One region of the Photobacterium leiognathi genome, then DNA from elsewhere that is predicted to be linked to it. Evidence: predicted binding sites of a transcription regulator. Region 1 holds the regulator's gene; each other region holds the start of a gene.
The links. The regulator CRP, encoded in region 1, controls carbon source genes, mostly activating them, when cyclic AMP is high. The targets are predictions, from matches to a motif close to TGTGANNNNNNTCACA.
Positions count from the first base shown of each region.

Region 2: a site for CRP is predicted at 3,330-3,345, ahead of rppH (RNA pyrophosphohydrolase). Genes of this name have one in related genera too.
Region 3: a site for CRP is predicted at 3,010-3,025, ahead of Q7674_RS16110 (NupC/NupG family nucleoside CNT transporter). Genes of this name have one in related genera too.
Region 4: a site for CRP is predicted at 1,754-1,769, ahead of mlc (sugar metabolism global transcriptional regulator Mlc). Genes of this name have one in related genera too.

Region 1 is NZ_CP131601.1:237,093-242,693, reverse strand. Features, by position in the region: gene Q7674_RS07970 (hydrolase) at 1-307, shown strand, start outside; gene Q7674_RS07965 (YheU family protein) at 374-589, shown strand; gene Q7674_RS07960 (phosphoribulokinase) at 769-1,638, shown strand; gene Q7674_RS07955 (OsmC family protein) at 1,743-2,147, opposite strand; gene crp (cAMP-activated global transcriptional regulator CRP) at 2,538-3,170, shown strand; gene Q7674_RS07945 (DUF3859 domain-containing protein) at 3,230-4,051, opposite strand; gene Q7674_RS07940 (hypothetical protein) at 4,349-4,531, shown strand; gene Q7674_RS07935 (DUF1338 domain-containing protein) at 4,586-5,374, opposite strand; gene astD (succinylglutamate-semialdehyde dehydrogenase) at 5,405-5,601, opposite strand, start outside.
Region 2 is NZ_CP131601.1:2,712,553-2,718,153, forward strand. Features, by position in the region: gene Q7674_RS19285 (sulfite exporter TauE/SafE family protein) at 1-334, opposite strand, end outside; gene ptsP (phosphoenolpyruvate--protein phosphotransferase) at 360-2,606, opposite strand; gene rppH (RNA pyrophosphohydrolase) at 2,649-3,176, opposite strand; gene mutH (DNA mismatch repair endonuclease MutH) at 3,800-4,480, shown strand; gene Q7674_RS19305 (DUF6482 family protein) at 4,499-4,801, opposite strand; gene Q7674_RS19310 (NADP(H)-dependent aldo-keto reductase) at 4,966-5,601, shown strand, end outside.
Region 3 is NZ_CP131601.1:1,961,860-1,967,460, forward strand. Features, by position in the region: gene Q7674_RS16100 (vWA domain-containing protein) at 1-1,133, shown strand, start outside; gene Q7674_RS16105 (MltF family protein) at 1,130-2,596, shown strand; gene Q7674_RS16110 (NupC/NupG family nucleoside CNT transporter) at 3,262-4,452, shown strand; gene alsS (acetolactate synthase AlsS) at 4,745-5,601, shown strand, end outside.
Region 4 is NZ_CP131601.1:1,338,672-1,344,272, reverse strand. Features, by position in the region: gene Q7674_RS13295 (LysR family transcriptional regulator) at 1-429, shown strand, start outside; gene mlc (sugar metabolism global transcriptional regulator Mlc) at 450-1,664, opposite strand; gene queE (7-carboxy-7-deazaguanine synthase QueE) at 1,936-2,604, shown strand; gene asnS (asparagine--tRNA ligase) at 2,877-4,277, shown strand; gene Q7674_RS13275 (IS4 family transposase) at 4,333-5,601, opposite strand, start outside.

The DNA.
Region 1 (5,601 bases):
TGCTGATGATTACTACCAACGCTGTAGTGGGATCAACCAGCTCGAGAAAATAACCACACCACTTAGGATCATCCATGCCAAAGACGATCCCTTTATGACAGAAGCTGTTATCCCCAAGCAGACATTACCGAATAATATTGAGTATGACTTATTAGAAAAAGGGGGCCATGTCGGCTTTGTAGGAGGCACTCTTTTTAAACCGCAATTTTGGCTCGAACACACAGTGCCGCAGTGGTTTGCCAAGCAGCTACAAACATCACAAGTAAAGCAACCACAATCGATAATACTTCATGAAGTGGCAAGCTAATGATCTGCTAATAATATTTTTGATAATATACTAAACACTGATGTCACACTGTAAACGAGGCTCTGGATGATCATCCCTTGGCAAGATATTGCGCCTGAAACACTCACTAATCTCATTGAGCAATTTGTTCTTCGTGAAGGAACAGATTACGGTGAAACAGAGATGAGTTTAGAAAGTAAAGTGAACGTGGTTCTCAACCAATTAAAATCTGGTGAAGCCGTGATTGTCTTTTCTGAATTGCATGAATCTGTCGACATAAAATTACGCAACCAGTTGCAATAATTATTCCTAACCTGAGTCGTGCTCCGAGAGTTACGACTCAAAACTTGCCTTTGTTATCAGTTTCACTTTTCAACCCCCACATCCTTGTTAACTTGTAGTAACATTATCGTAAATCAGGTGATCTCCTTATTCCCTGACATCTCATTATCTTCCGATAATTAACAACGACAAGGTTAGTCATGTCTGCAAAACATCCTATCATTGCAGTAACCGGTTCATCAGGAGCAGGAACCACCACCACTTCTGAAGCTTTCCGTAAAATGTTCAATATGATGAACATCAATGCTGCATGGCTAGAAGGTGATAGCTTTCACCGCTTTACCCGCCCAGAAATGGATGCGGAAATTCGTAAAGCCAAAGAGCAAGGTCGCCATATCAGTTACTTTGGTGCAGAAGCTAATGACTTCGGCCAATTAGAGCAATTTTTCAAGCAATATGGTGAAGATGGTACAGGCCGTTTTCGTCGTTATCTTCACACCTTTGATGAAGCCGTTCCCTACAACCAAATGCCCGGTACATTTACGCCATGGCAAAAGCTGGCTGAAAATACTGATTTGCTTTTCTATGAAGGTTTACATGGTGGCGTCGTTGATGGGGATATTAACGTCGCTCAACATGTCGATTTACTGATCGGCATGGTACCAATCGTTAACCTTGAGTGGATCCAGAAGATCGTCCGTGATACCCGCGATCGTGGTCACTCGCGTGAAGCGGTAATGGAGTCTATCGTTCGCTCGATGGATGATTACTTAAATTACCTAACCCCGCAGTTCTCACGCACTCATATTAACTTTCAACGCGTTCCTACGGTTGATACCTCAAACCCTGTCAGTGCAAAAGGTATTCCGAGCCTAGATGAAAGCTTTGTGGTGATCCGCTTTCGCGGTTTAAAAAATGTCGACTTCCCTTACCTACTTGCGATGATCCAAGGCTCATTTATGTCACGTCATAACACCCTTGTTGTCCCTGGTGGGAAAATGAGTTTTGCGATGGAACTGATCATGAGGCCACTGATCGAGCAGCTAATCAAGACAGGGAAAATTAGCTAGTTCATATATACCCAAGTCATCTCAAAGTACTTGGGTATAACGGTTAAAACAAAAAAGGTTGGCGCAGTGCCAACCTTCATCAAATCGAGTACAGCGCTAACGGCTTAAGCACTGATCACTTCATAAGAATGCGTAAGCTCTACCCCTTTGCCCAGCATCAAACATACCGAGCAATATTTCTCTAGTGAATCGGCAACAACATTCGCCACCACTGATTCCTCTAAATCAAAACCAGACACCACAAAATGCAGGTTTGCTTGTGTAAATAAGCGTGGTGCTTGCTCTCGGCGCTGTGCTGAAATTTGCACTTCACAACCGACAATATTTTGCGCTTGTGCTTTCAATCCACTGACAACATCCACCGAACTACAGCCACCAGCAGCTATCAATACGAGCTCCATTGGACTTGGGGCTTTATCGCCACCGTTGCCATCCATTACCACACTATGACCTGAGCTTGATTGACCTAAGAAAGTCATATCTTCTACCCATTTGACTCGGGATTGCATCGCTTAATCCTTATTTAGATGCCCGAAGATAACGACTAGTCTTATTGATAAATCTAATAATGTAAATCGATTTTCGTATTCCGTCCTCTTCGTGCTACAGGCACATTTTTACCTGCAAAAGCTGACCTGTTATTCATGGTTAAATACCACTAATAGTAACTATCTCACCACGTTGTGATCCTGTGCACAGTTATCCATATCAAATGAGCGATTCTACTAGATCAATATCAAGAAAAAGGCGTAGAAAAAGGATACACTCTAACTTATTCAAGTTAGCTTGCAGCCCAGCGGCTGAATGGATACCCTGTCAGCAGACAGTTTTTTTTCCAGCACGGTGCTCGAAGAGAAAATGAATGCTGTTGGGCAACAAATGCAGAGGAAGTTAGTAATATGGTTCCAGGTAAACCGCAAACAGATCCAACTTTAGAGTGGTTTCTTTCCCATTGTCATATTCACAAGTACCCATCAAAAAGTACGCTGATCCACGCAGGTGAGAAAGCGGAAACTTTGTACTACATTGTGAAGGGTTCTGTTGCTGTACTAATCAAGGATGAAGAAGGTAAGGAAATGATCCTTTCTTACCTAAACCAAGGTGACTTTATTGGTGAGCTTGGCTTGTTCGAAGAAGATCAAGAGCGTACTGCTTGGGTTCGCGCTAAGACTCCTTGTGAAGTAGCAGAAATTTCGTTTAAAAAATTCCGTCAGTTAATCCAAGTTAACCCTGACATTCTAATGCGTCTATCTGCTCAAATGGCAAGCCGCCTACAAGTGACTAGCCAGAAAGTAGGTGATCTAGCATTCTTAGACGTTACAGGTCGTATTGCGCAAACATTGCTAAACCTAGCTAAACAGCCAGATGCAATGACGCACCCAGACGGCATGCAGATCAAGATCACTCGTCAAGAAATCGGTCAAATCGTTGGCTGTTCTCGTGAGACAGTGGGTCGTATTCTGAAGATGCTTGAAGAGCAGAACCTTATCTCTGCTCACGGTAAGACTATCGTTGTTTACGGTACACGTTAATTTAACGCTGTCACCGTATGAAAAAAGCCGCACACTGTTGCGGCTTTTTTAATGTCTTTTTAACTTTTCAAACAAGCATGAACCTGTTTTTTATCAAGCTTTGCTTCGTTAATTCTGGCGCTATGCATGCAGTAAAAAAAGTAGCTAACATACTTTTTCATCTCTTCTTTCGCAGAGGTAATTTCATCACCACGCCCCATTTGTTTAAGCGCTATCTGCTGACACATGCTGTTATAACGACTTAGGGTTTGGTTACATTCCTCGGTAGAACTAAACTGCAAGCAACGCTTCGATTTCGCTTTATCACAAACCAGCGCATCACCATTTTGAGTTAACCATGAACGGGTACTATTGAGCATGAACGCAGTTTCAAAAGTGTTTTTTAAAGATTGATTTAACTGCTCATTATTAGCGACCGTGAACTCACGTTTAGCAACAACTTGATCTTTATACAGCAATTCAAATACCCAAGAACCACTGATTAGCTCATAAGGTTCTGAAAATTGCCAAAGCGCCAAGTTTTTATCGTGTTTGTACATGGTATCGGACCATGTTGATACCGTCGTTGCTTGCTTCGTTGCTGGGTTTACCAATTTAGGATGCGTCATACGCGCTGTAATAGGAAATGCCGTTTTTCCTTTCAGCTCATCACTGGCACCATCTGGGATCTCTACGGCATAGCGAAACCCGATATATTGCCCAAGTTTCGGAGTCACTAATTTATTACTCGCCTTTACCGTATAAACAGCCCCATTTTGGCTGATCACACCACCTTCTGAAATCGTCACCTTAGGTACATTGTTATCCACTGAAGATAAAGAGCTACATCCAGCCAATGATGACAATAACAGCCCTACCATTGTGATCTTGCTAAAATTCATATTACTTCTACCTAATCCAAAAGCATTGAAGAAAGAAATACTTATTGATAACTTTCTAACTAAAATAAAACATTAGATGATAAAGCAATGTGACATTTTTAACGTGCCGATAAGATCACAAATTAGCAATTAGATGCGAAATAAAATCCCTAAAAAGCATAAATTGAGCTGTGATAAATATTTCATCAATCCCATTCAAACTTTGTGTCTTTTATGAGAACAATTAATTTGTATTGTCTAAATTAAGTGCTACATTCTGCGTATTAATGGACTTTCTTTTTCTCGCGGTAATGGAATATGGATATTGAACGTTTTGCCCCGAATAGTTACACCACAGTACCAGGCGCTATCGCTCCTCAACCTACAACGATTGAGATGACAGGCTTTAGTGACCGTCGCTGTTACTTAGAACAGCAAACAGGTTTACGTCGCTGCCCTGTTGAAGACAGTGGTATTTGGGGATCGCCCCTCGACAATTAATAGATTCGAAAAAAGCAGCCTAATGGCTGCTTTTTTATTAATAATTCAACGTAATTAGGAGTTATAGGTACTTTCAAAGATCTTATCTGCCGAAGCTTCAACAAAACCAGTATAGATCTCCCCATCCGGTTGTAAGTAGCGTTTCGCAAACTCATAGAAGCCACCCGGTACCTGCATATCACCATCACTAAAGGTAACAGACACTTTATCTGCCATTGTCGCTGATTGTTCTAACATCACTTTAGGATTGCCTTTTACCGCACCTCCAGCTTGGTTAATGGCAAAACCACTGCATTCGAGAAAATGATTCACTTCGGCAATTTCAACAAATTGTTCTAGCTGATTAATATCAATGGTGAAGTGATTGGCACCATAACCGTGAGCTGCCACCCAACCCGCATATTCACTTTCTGCATTGAGAAGATGGTAAACCTCACTGCTCAGTTGCCATGGTTTACCTTGATACAAAAAAGCAGGATCAGCAAAGTAGTCATCATCAACTTGATTAACCAGTTTGCGTACTTCGGTTTGCAGCTCTGTTGAGCACAAACCTAATTGCAACTCACTAATGAAAACCTTAGGTGCATTCGGATCAGGATGCTCAAAATGTTCAGCGTAGAGCTTTTTCTCTTTAAAATGGTAGCGCCCTTTTGGCTTATATCCCACCGCAATAAAAGGCGCAGCTAACCTTGCCATACCACACTTAGGTAAACCAAAGGTACGTAACGCAATATGATCATTGACTAGTGGCTCATCTTCTGTGAGTAACTGCCTAACACTCGACGCAGAAGGACATAAACGCTGGGTATAATCTTTCCATAACTCGGCAAATAATTGTTCCATGCTAGACAATCCTTACAATTAATGATGAAGCTATCTCAAACGAATACCTGGCGATAATTGCTCAGGTAACACTGTTGATTCACCTTCCATTGATGCCATTGGGTAGGCACAGTAATCCGCCGCATAGTAAGCACTTGGACGTAAATTACCTGACGCCCCCGGACCACCAAACGGCGCATCACCACTGGCTCCGGTTAACTGACGATTTCGATTAACAATACCTGCTC
Region 2 (5,601 bases), 790 kb from region 1:
AGTAATGGGAAGGGATAAGCTCTGCTACCACACTGCCACTAAGACCACCTGCAATGATCCCTGGCGCTAAACATTTCACCACAGAAAAATCAATATTACCGAGTTTAAAGTGATTGCGTGCAGAAGCCATTGAGGTCATGACGATGCTGGCTAAAGATGTTGCAAGTGCAATATGCATCACAAGGTGCGACGCAATTCCGGCTTTGGGTAACAACCACACTAAAGCAGGGACGACTAATAGCCCACCACCAATACCTAATAGACCAGCCAGTAACCCGACAACAGAGCCAAGTAGCAAACACATGCCAAATAGCCAAAGGGTTGTTTCATACATAGTTGTAACCAATTAAAAAGATGTTTTACTTACCTGCGCGGATAAATCCACCCAACCCATGGTGCTCAACAAATAAGGTGGTTTTATCCCTTACTTCTGCAGATAAATGTGCAGCAAGCACATCATCAGCAAGCTGTGCCATGTCATTAGCTGAAACATGGCGTAATATATATTTTATTTTGGCTACATTACGGGTATTCATACTTAAAGATCGATACCCCATTCCGACTAATAAAATTGCACCAATCGGATCACCTGCCAATTCACCACACACACATACTGGGAGTTGGTAGCGCTCTGCACTATCAATGATATGTTTTAATGCGTTTAATACCGCAGGATGCAGTGCATCATACACACTCGCCACCCGTGAATTATTACGATCAACAGCAAGCAAATATTGCGTTAAATCGTTACTTCCCACAGAGATAAAATCGACTTTATCTACCAGCGCATGCAGCTGATATAACATCGACGGCACTTCAATCATAATGCCTAAGCGTGGCTTACGAAGCTCCCCATCATACTCATTGGCGACTTCCTGATAGGCGCGCTCTACCAAGCTTTTTGCCTCATCAAGCTCAGCAATGCCAGAGATCATAGGCAGTAAGATATCCATGTTATTCAGCCCAATACTTGCTCGAAGCATAGCTCTAACTTGGATCAAGAAAATCTCAGGATGATCTAAAGTAAAGCGAATACCTCGCCAACCTAAGAAAGGATTATCTTCTTCAATGGTTAAATATGGCAGAGGTTTATCACCGCCGATATCTAAGGTGCGCATCACTACAGTTTGCTCGGGATAGGTTTGTAATATCGAACGATACTGATTGATTTGTTCATCTTCTGAAGGAAAACTGCGTTGCAATAAAAAAGGCACTTCAGTTCGATATAACCCCACCCCATCAACACCTTTATTGACAGCAATGCTCGTATCAGCACTTAATCCAGCATTAAGGTGGATCATGATCCGCTGACTATCTTTGGTATAAGCCTGCTTATAAAGATCATCTTCAACGGTTTTGGCAAGCTCTTGCTCTTCACGCAATAGACGGCGATATTCAACCAACACATGGCGATTTGGATTAACTAAAAAATCACCTCGGTAACCATCCACTACAACCAAATTGTTGTGCACCATATGAGGGACAAAATCGACCCCCATAATCGCTGGAATACCTAATGCGCGGGATAAAATAGCCGCATGCGAGTTTGCTGCCCCCTCTTGAGAGACAACGGCGGCGAGCTTACCTAACGGCACTGTCGCTAACATGGCGGCGGTGAGTTCTCTTGTCAGTAATACAACCAGCTCATCCCATTGCTGCTCATCGACTTCTTCATCGCGAAGGAAGAATAATAAGCGTTGACCAAGCTCACGAATATCTTGTGCACGCTCTTTAAGGTACTGATCTTTCATATTGGCAAAGCGCGCAGAATACGCTTCAACCACCTGACGAATAGCCCACTCAGCCTGATCGCCACAAGCAATACGCGCCTTAAGATCCTTGCGTAACATAGGATCATTTAATAGGTGACTGAAAAGATCGAAGATTGCTAAGGTTTCTTTTTGAAGTTCACTATCAAAGCGTTTTCTTAACCGACGAAACTCTGCACTGGCGGCTTCTATGGCAATCGTTAAGCGCTCTTGCTCAAAATTGACATCTAAACAAGACGTTGGCGCAACATGTTCTAACAGCGGCTGAGTATCATCCCACCAAGCTTTAGCCACAGCTACCCCAGCAGAAGCCGCAGAGCCTGTTAAATGCAGTTTGTTACCTTGCTCAAACCACATCCCTTGGGCTTTAGCATGGGCTAAAATGCCTGAGAGTTGGGCTGCAAGCGTGACAAGAAAAGATTCTTCACTTTCATCGAATTCGCGCTGTTCACGCTGTTGAACAACCAATACACCAAGAACTTGGCGTTGATGAATAATAGGCGTGCCAAAGAAAGATCGGAATGATTCTTCTCCAATCCCTGGCAAATGTTTGAAATGAGGATGAATACGGGCATCGGCAACATTAACAGGTTCAGCACTACGACCAACCAGCCCTACGAGACCTTGATTAAAACGCAGACTTACTCGACGGTGGGACTTATGTAAACCTTGCGTCGCCATCAGGGTATAGATCTGACGCTCATGATTAGCAATATAAACTGAACAACAGTCTGTTTTCATTGCCTGACAAGTGCTCATCACTAATTGATCGAGCGCTTCTATCAAGGTTTGAGCGCTGACCACCTTGTCAACTATCTCTCTAAGCTGTGTCAGCATAACAAGCCTTATAATCCTTCTATATTGCCGATTGCCTCTATATTACATATGTTTATTTTTGCTATTACGCTTGAATTTTCGCTCTTTCCATTCCTTAAAAGGCATAGCGACAGGCGCAAATTCTTTTAATGCTCGACGGTAAACATCACGCTTAAAAGACACCACCTGTCGAACTGGGTACCAGTAACTTACCCATCGCCACCCGTCAAATTCAGGAGTAGCACCTCGCTGCATATTGACCTTGGACTCATCGCATTCCAAGCTCAGCAAAAACCATTTTTGTTTTTGCCCGATACAAACAGGTTTCGAATCCCACCGTACTAAACGTTTAGGTAATTTATAACGTAGCCAATGACGGCTTGACGCAATTATCCTGACATCTTTTTTGGTTAATCCTACTTCTTCGTACAATTCACGATACATGGCTTGTTCCGGAGTTTCTCCATCATCAATACCACCTTGCGGAAACTGCCAAGAATGTTGTCCATATCGTCGAGCCCAAAATACCTGACCATGGCTATTGCAGATAACGATCCCTACATTAGGGCGGTATCCATCGCCATCAATCACTGGACGACCTCAAGTATAAATATCTATTAATAGTGATTTTTTCATAGTAGAAGAGATCGGTAAACAAAGTTTCGATCAGATCGTGATATTTTCCCACCTTCAACACAAATTCTGGATAACTTTGCCTTTGCTATAAGGTTATAAACAACCAAATGAGACCTATCCCACATTTATTCACTCTTTCTGTGGATAGATTTGTGCAGAAAATAAAAAAACGCTTTTTTTAGTACCAATAAAGGCCGAAAAAAATCACCTACTTACACGACCAATAAACAATATAATCAATAAAAATCATAAAGATAAAAAGTAAAAGCTTATATAATAAATTTAAATAAATATGATATTCACACCTCAAAAAAACGATCGATTAAAGATCAACCAATTATGGATTTATCCACATCAGATAAAAAATTAGATTGCATACTCACGCAGCAGGGTGGCTAAAATAGCGCCACACAACTGTTCATTCAAACAGTTAGCGAAAAATAAAATATTTATTAAAAAATTTCTGTGGATATCTTTTCAAAGGATCTTTTTCTCTTTTTTTAGCCATAAAATCCCCTTATAGCTATGATATGATCCTTATTCCTATTCTTTTCCAACAGATGATCATTAGTCTCACCATGCAAGCGATCCCTCAACCATCAACACCGACAACAGAACAAGAGCTACTTGAAAGAGCTCAGCAACTTGCCGGATTAACACTGGGGGAATTAGCCGATCTTGCAGGAATCATCCCACCGCCCGATCTAAAACGTGATAAAGGCTGGGTTGGACAATTACTTGAGTGGCATTTAGGCGCAACCGCGGGTAGCAAGCCTGTACCGGATTTTATCGAGCTGGGTATTGAGCTAAAAACCATTCCCATTGGTTATAACGGTAAGCCATTAGAAACCACGTTTGTTTGTGTAGCCCCTTTGATTGGTGTGCAAGGCTTACGCTGGGAAACTAGCCACATACGCCATAAATTATCACATGTGTTATGGATCCCTGTTGAAGGAGAGCGCGACATTCCACTTTCTGATCGCCATATGGGATCTCCCTTACTTTGGCGACCGTCACCTGATGAAGAAGCCCAACTGAAACAAGATTGGGAAGAGTTAATGGATATGATCGTCCTTGGTCACGTTGAGCAGATCACCGCTCGCCATGGTGAAGTATTACAATTGCGACCAAAAGCTGCCAACAGCAAAGCATTAACAGAAGCTTATGGTGCCAACGGGCAACCTATCAAAACGCTGCCTCGTGGTTTTTATTTAAAGACAAATTTTACAGCAGATCTGCTCTCTCGTTATTTTATTTAACGATGGCTATTGTTGTTGCTAAAAGTGCAACACAATATCTTCTTCGCATTGCGATACTTTGCCATCAGCAGAAAACTCATCATAAGGATCAGTAAGACGTAAGGTCATATTGCTGATCCCAACTGATTTTAATAAGGTTTGTGCCTGCTCTATATTTTGAAAATGCAGTAGATTGTCTTTTTCATCTTTTAGAGGACGAAGCTGATGTTTATATTCCACTTCCATCAAATAATATGAACATCCCGCATAGCAACTCAACACACAATGGGGAATTTTATTCGGTGATGCTTTTAACCAAGGCTTTAACTGAGATAACTTCATTGTTACTCCACGCAAGATAATGAAACACCTAACATTAACTATGTGTCAGTTTTCGCCAACCAGCAAGTCTCGAACATAATATCGATTTGGTATTGAATCTCGCTTCTCAGCGTTAGCGCTTCGGGCTATAGTCAAATGAAAGATCTTAATAGCAAGGATAGCGAATGAAATATCATACGATCCCGCATTCAAATTTAGACGTCAGTAAAATATGTTTAGGTACCATGACCTTCGGGGCACAAAACAATGAAGCCGAAGCACATAGCCAGCTAGATTTAGCCATCGAACGTGGCGTGAATTTTATTGATACTGCAGAAATGTATCCGGTCCCTCCTAACAAAGAGACTCAGGGACTGACTGAAAGCTATATTGGTAATTGGTTAGAGAAATCAGGATCACGCGACAAACTGATCATCGCAACCAAGGTAGCAGGTCCACGTAATGTGCCATATATCCGCGATAATATGTCACTTAACCGTCGTCATATTCATGATGCCGTGAATGATAGTCTTGAGCGTCTAAAAACCGATTATATCGATCTTTATCAAGTGCATTGGACACAACGACAAACCAACTGCTTTGGTAAACTGAATTATCACTACGAAGAAGATCACTCTGGTGTCACACTCATCGAAACCTTAGAAGCACTATCGGAATTAGTCAGAGCAGGAAAAGTACGATATATCGGGGTATCAAATGAAACACCTTGGGGAGTGATGTCGTATCTAAAGCTTGCTGATAAACACGATTTACCTCGTATTGTTTCCATCCAAAACCCATATAACTTACTTAATCGTAGC
Region 3 (5,601 bases), 1.5 Mb from region 1:
GCAGTGAACAACAGCCGCCTCCCCTTGAATTACCTGAAATTCTCCAACCTGATAAATCAGAAAAGCCAGTAGCACCGACTCCTTTTGTAAGAACTGGTCCTACGATTCAAGTCGCTATTTTATTAGATGCCAGTGGCTCTATGGGTGGCTTAATCGATCAAGCAAGAGAGCAGATCTGGTCAATCATTAATGCTATTGCATTGGCAAACAAGCATGAACAGCCAGTGACATTGCAAGTTGGACTGTTTGAATATGGCGTTGAACATCAATCAAAACATGATGGTTACATGCGTTTACTGTCGCCATTAACCTCAGATCTTGACCAATTTTCCGAAGCATTATTTGCGATCAAAATTGGCGGTAGTAAAGAATATGCACCTAAGGCCATTAAAGAGGCCGCTAATCGCTTACAGTGGAGCCAACATCCTGACGATTTACGTTTAATTATCATTACCGGTAACGAAGAGTTTCAACAAGGTGATATTCCCATTAGCCATGCAGTGCCCTTAGCCGTCAGTAAAGGGATCATTATCAATTCTCTCTACTGTGGAAATCATGCAAAAGGCCGTGATTTACAATGGGCTACCCCTGCGCTTTTAGGTCATGGACGCTATCTCAATATTGATCATAAAAAACATGCTCCACGAATTGAACCCCCTTATGACGACGACATTATCTTATTAGGACAAAAGCTCAACGATACTTATATTGGCTATGGCGCTAAAGGTAGCACTAAAAAGCAGCAGCAAGTTGCGCAAGATAGCAATGCCTCTTCACTCTCTAAATCAAGCAGCACTGAGCGCAGTATTGCCAAAGCTGGCAAACAGTACAAAACCCAAGATTGGGATCTTATCTCGCTAGCAGAAGAGAATTTAAATCAAGGTATCGCGCAAGCCAAAAAAGATCAGCTACATTTTAAAGGGCTTAATGATGAGGAAATCAGTAACAAGCTCAAACAAAAAATCAGCCAGCGACAGCATATCCAAAAGCAAATAACTGATTTAGAAAAACAGCGTAACAGCTATATAAAACAAGCAAAAAATAATAAAACCAACAAAACTGATGACTTGGGAAATGCGATCATTTTAACCATTCAGGATCAAGCTAAAACAAAAGGCTTTAGTTTCCAATGAACGCACAACACTATAAACAGATCCGCACATGGTGGATCTGTCTTTCCTTGATATTGGCTTCTTTTAGTGCCGTAGGGTTAACCCTCTCTCCACTTGCAGGTCCCACTTATACAGGCGATCTTTCTGTATTAGAGAAAAAACGAGTAATACGGGTGTTAGTCTCTGCTGATCTAGGATTCTATTACATAGAAAATGGCTCTCCCAAAGGGATCATTGCTGAATTACTCCATCACTTTGAGCTCGATATCCATAAAACCTCCCCCAAAGTGAACATTCAAGTGATCCCTGTTCATCGTGATAAGTTGCTAAGGTATATAGTTAAGGGTTATGGCGATCTCGCAGTGGCAAATTTAACTGTCACAGAACAACGGAAAAAAATGGTCGCTTTTAGTGATCCCGTCCTTAATGGTATCAATGAAGTTATTATTAACAACGTTGACGCTCCTGAAATTACGGACATCGTACAACTTAGCGATCAAGAGATCTGGGTAAGAAAAAGTTCGAGTTATTATCAAAGCTTGCTTGAGGTTAATAACCGCTTATTACTGCAACATCTCCAGCCAATGAAGATTCATTTTATTGAAGAAACGCTAGAAGATTATGAGTTACTTGAAATGGTCAATCTCGGGCTGATGAATATGACAGTGCTCGATGAGCATAAAATGAAAATATGGAAAGATTTACTCCCTAAACTACGTATTAATACCGCTTTCGTATTACGCAGCAATGGAGAAATTGCATGGGCGATGCGTAAAGATAGCCCTAAACTGATGGCATTAGTGAACGACTATATCACGCAAATAAAATCAGGCACCTTGTTAGGTAATGTTATTTATAACAAGTATTTAGATAGCCAAGGCTGGATAGATAACCTACTCAGTGATAACAATATAGATAAAATGGAGAAACTTTCTGATCTGTTTTACAAATATGCCTCTGAATATGACTTTGATTATTTGATAATGATGGCGCAAGGCTTTCAAGAGTCAGGTTTAAATCAACAAAAAATATCACATAAAGGTGCTGTAGGTATTATGCAAGTGTTACCAAGTACTGCACGTGATAAATATATTGATATTCCAAACATATATAATTCTGATAACAATGTTCACGCAGGTATTAAATATATGCGCTACATTCAGAATAATTATTTGAATGATAACCGCCTTAATTACGACAATAAAATTTACATGACATTAGCGTCTTATAATGCAGGTCCCGGTAATATTCGAAAAATGCGTCGTTATGCCAAAGAGAGTGGTTATAACCCTGATATTTGGTTTAATAATGTAGAAGTGGTGACCAGGAAACATATAGGTAAACAACCAATTGTGTATGTTACCAATATCAACCGATATTACATTGTTTATAAGCAATTAATGAGCTTGAAGAAGTACCGAGAGAAAGGCGTTAAACCTTTTGCCCCACCTTACCGATTTGGTGCAACGAGCGTGCTGGATTAAGATAATCGCTTACGTTGATAAACCTATTGATTAGTGTTTATCAACGTAATTCGAGTACAAGGCATTATTTAGACTTCAATCGTTTGTTTAGTCTGGTATCGCTACGCTGTTCATGTTTATGGAAATACCATAACTTGCGATTCTTAGATGATTTTTTCATCTTAAACTTTCCACAAAAGAGTAAATTTAAAACAATTTAATTTTGTTATACAAAAGTGTATTGAATCATATTCCTCAAAAACTGAAATTTTTTTATTCTAAATATAATTTTCCATATTTAATGAACACAATTAAATATAACAATTTTAATACATCGTAAATACAAGTGTTGAATTAACATTCAAAATAATCTCCTAGATCTTATCAAATATTCAAAATAGTCCTTTTTAGATCGATATAACTAAAAACCTGAATGAGATTTAGCTCACAGTTATACCATTTCGGCATATTGATGATACTAATATTTAAGCGTATAACGACAGCTCAGTAATTACGGGGCTCTTTCGATCAGCAATCGTTTGCCGCAATCGTGATTCTTTGAAACATCTTTGACTGGTGCAAAAATGACCAGACATAAAAATGAGATTTGAATCACTTTTAGAACGAAAGAAATGATTAACCATAAATATATTGATTGATAAGCATCACACTGAGAGCGAACCTACATGGTCTATCTACATTTCATTTTCGGGCTAGTCGTTATCGCAGCCCTAGCACTTGCTGCGAGTAACAACCGAAAAAATATTAAGTTCAGATACATTCTCCAATTACTCATTATCGAAATGGGATTAGCCTACTTCTTATTGAATTCATCAATGGGTACGGGGATCGTTAAAGAGTTTGCCGATGGCTTTAACGGGTTATTAAATTTTGCAGCTGAAGGCACGAACTTCGTTTTTGGTAACCTTTCCAATAATAATGCATTCAACTTCTTCCTTAACGTGTTAATGCCAATTGTCTTTATCTCCGCACTGATTGGTATTCTTCAACATATCAAACTTCTTCCTCTGGTTATTAAAGCACTTGGCTTCTTGCTTTCTAAAGTCAACGGCATGGGTAAACTTGAATCCTTCAATGCCATTAGCGCTTTAATGGTTGGTCAATCTGAAAACTTCATTACCTACAAAGATATTCTTGGCAAAATGTCAGAACGTCGTATGTACACCCTTGCCGCAACCGCGATGTCGACTGTATCTATGTCTATCGTGGGTTCTTACATGAAGCTTATCGATCCGAAATTTGTTGTTGCAGCACTGTTCTTAAACATGTTCAGCACCTTTATTATCTTGTCGATCATCAACCCATACGATCACGAAACGGAAATGAATATCGATGAGATGATGAAAGCAGAAAGCGGTGAAAAACTGACATTCTTTGAAATGTTGGGTGAATACATTCTCACAGGTTTTAAAGTTGCCGTTATTGTTGCAGCCATGCTGGTTGGTTTCATCGCACTGATCTCAATGATCAACGCAGGCTTTGATACTGTGTTTGGTATTAGCTTCCAAGATATTATTGGCTACGCTTTCTACCCATTTGCATGGATCATGGGTATCCCTGCCCATGAAGCTCTACAAGCAGGTAGTATCATGGCAACCAAACTTGTTGCTAATGAATTTGTAGCAATGATGTCACTACAAAAACAAGTCAGTGAATTAACACCGCACACTGTGGGTATTGTTTCTATCTTCCTTGTGTCATTCGCGAACTTCAGCTCTATCGGTATTCTTGCTGGTGCTGTTAAAGGGGTTAACGAAGAAAAAGGTAATATGGTGGCACGCTTTGGTTTACGCCTTCTTTATGGCTCAACCCTAGTAAGTTTCTTATCAGCTTTAATTGCTAGTATCATGATTTAATCTCAAACACGATAAACTTACCCAACGCCAGTCTCTTTGACTGGCGTTTTTATTTCCCTCGCTTAATTTCTTTACGCTTCCTATCCGCCCTTTTTCTATATTCTTCACATACTCCTGAAATCATTACGTTAACAGCAAAATATCACCGTCACCCTTGAAATATTAACTTTCAATTTCAACAGTTTAATTTGTATGATAAATAATTAGAATTGCGGCACTCATCACATAAATTTCGAATTTACGAAGCATGTCCTGAGCCTAATTAACTAATAACAATAATTTTGAGGCTTATATGTCGGATAAAACCATTTCAGGTGCTGAACTTGTCGTTGAAACGCTAAAAGCACACGATGTGCCACATATCTTTGGTATTCCTGGCGCAAAGGTTGATGCTGTATTTGATGCCGTTTGTGATAACGGCCCTGAAATCATTATTTGTCATCATGAACAAAATGCGGCATTTATGGCTGCGGCAACAGGTCGTTTAACAGGTAAGGCTGGTATCTGTTTAGCAACTTCTGGCCCTGGTGCATCTAACTTAGTCACTGGTGTAGCAACGGCTAACAGTGAAGGCGATCCTGTGGTTGCATTGGCAGGTGCTGTACCGCTTTCTATGTATTCACACAATACACACCAATCGATGGACACACGCTCACTGTTCAATCCGATCACTAAGTTTTCCGCAGAAGTCATGGACAGTGCATCTGTACCTGATGTTGTTCACAAAGCATTTCGTATTGCAGAGCAACCAACCCAAGGCGCTAGCTTTGTCAGTTTGCCACAAGACATTCTAACTAATCGTATTCCTTATCAACCTGTACAGCAGCCTAACCCTATTCTATTTGGTGGTGCACATCCGCAAGCGATCCGCCAAGCCGCTGATCGTATTAATGCTGCGAAAAATCCAGTGCTATTGCTGGGTATGGATGCAAGCCAACCTTTTGTTGCTGATGCTATTCGCCAGTTGTTAAAACAAACCCCTATTGCGGTTGTTAACACCTTTGCCGCTGCAGGTGTGATTTCACATGATTTATACAACTGTTTCTTAGGTCGTGTGGGTCTATTTAAAAACCAACCGGGTGATATTGCACTAAACAGTGCTGATTTAATCATTACCATTGGTTACAGCCCAATTGAATATGATCCGAT
Region 4 (5,601 bases), 1.1 Mb from region 1:
TTTAATTCTCGCTGGGTGATCTGTGCTTCCCCTGCTTATATAGAGCATTACGGCAAACCAGAAAAACCGAAAGATCTATTAAGTCATAATTGCTTGGGTTACAACCCACAAAGCACAGGTCCTTTTGACTGGCAATTTCTAAAACAAAACAAAGTTTACACCCAGAAAGTGAGCGGTAATTTCTCATCAGATAACGCAGCAGCATTAAAGAAAGTAGTGCTTGCAGGTAATGGCATCGCCTATCTTCCTAATTGCTTAATTTATGATGAATTACAGCGCGGAGATTTGGTGGAATTATTACCAACACATGCTGGTAAAGTGGTCGGGATTTATGCTGTATATCCTTACACTAGAAAGCCCGCTAAACGCATTCAAGCACTTATCGAGCATATTCGAGAAAGCTATATGGAAATTAAAGAAAAGTTTTAATTTCCATATAAATCATACCATTAACCATCTACTAACTTCATAAGCAAATGCCCGTCGTACATTGCCTGTTTTACCAAAGCAGCGCCGGGCATGGTTGCTTGGGTATAAAAACGGCTCTGCTCAATCTCTAAATCACGAAAATATACAGGCAATGTTTGAGAGCGAATTCGCTCCATGATCGCTGGATATAACACCGATTTAGCACGGTTAAATTCACCACCAATCAGAATACGTTGTGGATTAAATAAATTGACCATAATCGCAATGGCTTGACCTAAATTATGTCCAAGCTCAATGATGATCTGTCTTGCTAAACTATCCCCTTCAACAGCTGCATCACAAATCGCTTCAATGGTCAGCGGCATATTACTCAATATAGATTCATGCCCTGCTTTTAACTGGGTTTCCACTTGTTCTAATATTGCCTGTAAACTGGCAACTGTTTCTAAACAACCATGATTGCCACAGAAACAGCGCTTTCCATAAGGCTTGATTTGAATATGCCCAAGCTCACCAACATTACCGGTTTTGCCTTGTAGCACATTATCATCAAGTACAATACCAGCCCCAACACCGTGATGGATCGAGACTAAAATCGAGTTCGCAATACCACGAGAGTTACCAAAAAGCTTTTCAGCTAATGCCCATGAGCGAGTATCGTTACCAATAAAAACAGGCAGACCTGTTTCTTGATGAATGATCTCGCCAAGCGGAAGATTGGAAACGTTATAATGCGGCATTTGCAGTACCACACCATCACTGGTATTCACTAACCCCGGCAGTGACACTGCAATCGCGGTAATACGATCAAGCTCACTCACATGATTAGCAAAAAAGACATTAATTTCCTGTAGTAACTTTTCAACCACATCAACCTGATGTAACTGCTCAATATCTTGACGTTCTTCAACAAGGATTTCACCACCCAATGCATGTAACGCAATCGTCAAGTAACCACGCCCTAAGCGAATAGATAAAAATTGCCAACCTTCATTAGCAGGCACAAGTCCAATGGCAGGACGCCCACGGCTACTTGATTCTTGAAATTGTGTCTCTTTAATTAAATGCGCATCAATAAGTTCACGAGTGATCTTAGTAATACTTGCAGGGGCTAGCTGACTACGTTTTGATAATTCAATGCGAGAGATTGGTCCGTACAAATCAATCAGTTTGTATACGCTCCCAGCATTATTTCTTTTGATATGATCGATATGGCCTGGCTGAGCGACGTACATGTCGATACTCCTGAAAAATCAGCTATAAAACCTTCGTATGTTAATTTTTTTACTTTGCGAAGTAATTGTGAAGCCTCTTGTCTTCAGTACGTGACAAGTATCACTATCAATGACTAAAGACATTGAGTTTCGCTTCTGCGATAATGGCAAAACGGCTTTTTTGCCGACTATTTTTCTTCAATTAGCGGATTTATTTCACGCCGTAACCTTTCTAAAAGAAACCAGTTTCACAATAGAAAGTCAGCAATTCGGGTGAAAAAAGAGGTTCAACGTGTACAAAATTAACGAAGTATTCGAGACTATTCAGGGTGAAGGCGTATTTACAGGCGTTCCTGCAATTTTTGTTCGATTACAAGTCTGCCCTGTGGGTTGTTCATGGTGTGATACCAAACAAACATGGACTGCTGAGCCACAAGACTTGGCATCTTTAGAACAAATCATGGCAAAAACTGAAGACTCTCCACTTTGGACTCAACTTGACGCTAATGGTGTTGTACAGCTACTGATTGATCAAAAGTACACCGCAAAGCATGTTGTTATCACGGGTGGTGAGCCATGCATTTACGATCTATATCCCCTAACAGAAGCGCTTGAAGCGGCAGGCTTTAATTGCCAAATTGAAACCAGTGGTACTTCTGAGATCCAAGCTAGTAACAACACTTGGGTAACGGTATCACCAAAAATCAATATGAAAGCCAAGCTTCCTGTATTAGCTTCTGCGCTAGAACGCGCTAACGAGATCAAACACCCGGTTGGTACTAGTAAAGACATCGAGCAACTTGACGCTTTATTAGAGGGCAAGAGTCTTAAATCAGACGTTACAATTGCACTACAGCCTATCAGCCAAAAGCCACGCGCAACTGAGCTTTGTATCGAAACCTGTATTGCCCGTAATTGGCGTTTATCAATTCAAACACACAAATACTTAGCCATTGCTTAAACAGCTTTTGCTTGAATTGATTTATAAAAAATTTAGCTAAGACGTCCTAGGTCTACATTTTCCAATACGAAGCTAGGACGACTTAAAGTAAATGACCGATAATTAACCAATCATTTGCTAAAATTACCGCTTTCTTTCATCAATTTATCATTTGATTGATATCAATGCTTGATGCTTGTCGTAAGAAAGGTAATATGACTAATACTTAGATATCTTTAAGCACGAGATACTTTAATTCCGAAGTCAGTGCCTAAACGGAGAATGATTTAAACATGACTTACGCGCCTGTAACAGACGTATTAAGCGGCAAACTAGCGGTAGACAGTGAAGTTACTGTTCGCGGTTGGGTTCGCTCACGTCGTGATTCCAAAGCTGGAATCTCTTTCCTTGCCATTTATGACGGCTCTTGTTTCGACCCGATTCAGGCCGTGGTCCCTAATGAGTTAAATAATTACCAGGATGAAGTGCTTAAGCTTACAACTGGTTGCTCTGTTGAGGTTACTGGTACAATCGTAGCATCTCCTGCTAAAGGTCAAGATTTTGAACTAGCAGCAACCAACGTTAAAGTGGTTGGTTGGGTTGAAGATGCAGATTCTTACCCAATGGCTAAAACTCGTCACTCAATTGAGTATTTACGTGAAGTTGCACACCTTCGTCCACGTACTAACGTGATCGGCGCTGTAGCACGTGTTCGTAACTGTCTATCTCAAGCGATCCACCGTTTCTACCACGAGCAAGGCTTCTTCTGGATGTCTGCGCCACTTATCACAGCATCTGACTGTGAAGGTGCAGGTGAAATGTTCCGTGTATCTACGCTAGACATGGCTAACCTGCCAATGACTGATAAAGGCGAAGTAGACTTTGACAAAGATTTCTTTGGTAAAGAGACTTTCCTAACAGTATCCGGTCAGCTAAACGCTGAAGCTTACGCTTGTGCACTAAGCAAGGTTTACACTTTCGGCCCTACTTTCCGTGCTGAAAACTCAAACACAAGCCGCCACCTAGCTGAGTTCTGGATGGTTGAGCCTGAAGTTGCATTCGCTGAACTTGACGATGTAGCTAAGCTTGCTGAAGACATGCTGAAGTACGTATTCAAAGCTGTACTTGAAGAGCGTCGTGACGACCTTGAGTTCTTTGCTCAGCGTATCGACAAAGACGCAATTTCTCGTCTAGAGAAGTTCGTAACATCTGACTTTGCACAAGTTGATTACACTGATGCAATTAAGATCCTTCAAGACTCTGGCCGTAAGTTCGAGTTCGATGTTGAGTGGGGCATTGATATGTCTTCTGAGCACGAGCGTTACCTTGCAGAAGAGCACTTCCAAGCACCTGTAATCGTTAAGAACTACCCGAAAGACATCAAAGCATTCTACATGCGTTTGAATGACGACGGTAAGACAGTTGCAGCAATGGACGTACTAGCACCAGGTATCGGTGAAATCATCGGTGGTTCTCAGCGTGAAGAACGTTTAGACATCCTTGATGCACGTATGGTTGAAATGGGGCTAGATCCTGAGCACATGGGCTGGTACCGCGACCTACGTCGTTACGGTAGTGTACCACACGCTGGTTTCGGTCTAGGCTTCGAGCGTCTAGTATCTTACGTAACAGGTATGGGTAACGTACGTGACGTGATCCCATTCCCACGTACCCCACGCTCTGCAAACTTCTAATCTTTGTTATATTTAGAACAGAACGTAAAAGGCTGCCAATTGGCCTGTCTCTTGATCACAAGTCATTGTGTTCAAGAGACTTAGCTAGTTCATATCCTTCAAGGATGGTTTGTAACCTAAACCATCCTTGCCATAATGTCTTTACAGAAGCGCGACCCGTCCGCTTGGTATCTTTCCAACCACCTAACCGTGCAATACTTTTGTAAGCCCACGATATATTTGGTGCTTCTTTGGGCAGCTTTTTCTTCTCCAATTTTAACCACATAAGCTTCCACGCTTTACCTTTTAACACCCGTTCACAACAGCTACTAGATAACTCTTTAGATTCGTTCATAAATCTTAACTGGAGTAAACGAGTAGCAATAAATGCCAAAATAACACTGAGCCTTTCTAAGTTATCTTTACTTTGCATTCTCAGTTGTTCAACTTGCGTGCCTTCACTTTTCCAAACCTTGTGAAAATCTTCTATCAGCCAACGACGCTCATAATAACTGACGATGTTAAGTGCTTCCTCTTTGTTCGTTACAGGCTCTGATGTCAGTAAATGCCATGCGAGCTTGTCGTCACTCTCACCTTGCTCTATACATCCAACATAGTAGAGAGAGATATTATCGAACTCTTTTTTATTAGCGGGAGACTTAAGTGTCACGGGAGCATATTTGATGTCTAGATGAGCCGTGCGGGACTTACGACCGCCTTTTTGCGGTATTTTTAGCTCTTTGCTTCCTGCTGATAACAACTTGGAAGCGTAGTCATAAAGACGATTATCATGCTCCTCGATACAGCGACTTTGCATTGAGCGAACGATAAATCGTTGTTGTTGCTCGTGCTTGTAAGTGAGGTACTCGAATAAATCGGCTTCTCTATCACATACAGAAATAACCTCTGACATTTTCTCGCCTAGTCGCTCTGCAACATGGCGAGATGCTTGTTCCCATTTATAACTTTCTTTTTCTTTGTATGGTCGAGTTGCATGCTGGTGTCTTTGACCACGTTTTTCAATATCTCGGGTCCAGCGTTGTTGTTCGATTAAACCAACTACAGTGTGAGTTTCGGGAGCAAAAAGCAACGTTGAACGAACGAACATTGCTCGGTGTCGATTACCTTGATTGGAATGCCCGAGTGTATCTTGTATGCTGTGATGTGAGTAACTTAGAGAAGTGGTATCTTCCAATGCAAGCAGTGTTTGTTGTTCAAAAGCTTCTTGTGCTGTGACATAGAATCCAGCTTCTGCAATATCTTCTGCTTTGATTTGGTCATTACGAATAAAGCGATAAGCCCCTTCCATATCGGCTGGGGAGATGATGAGTTTTGAGATAGGGAT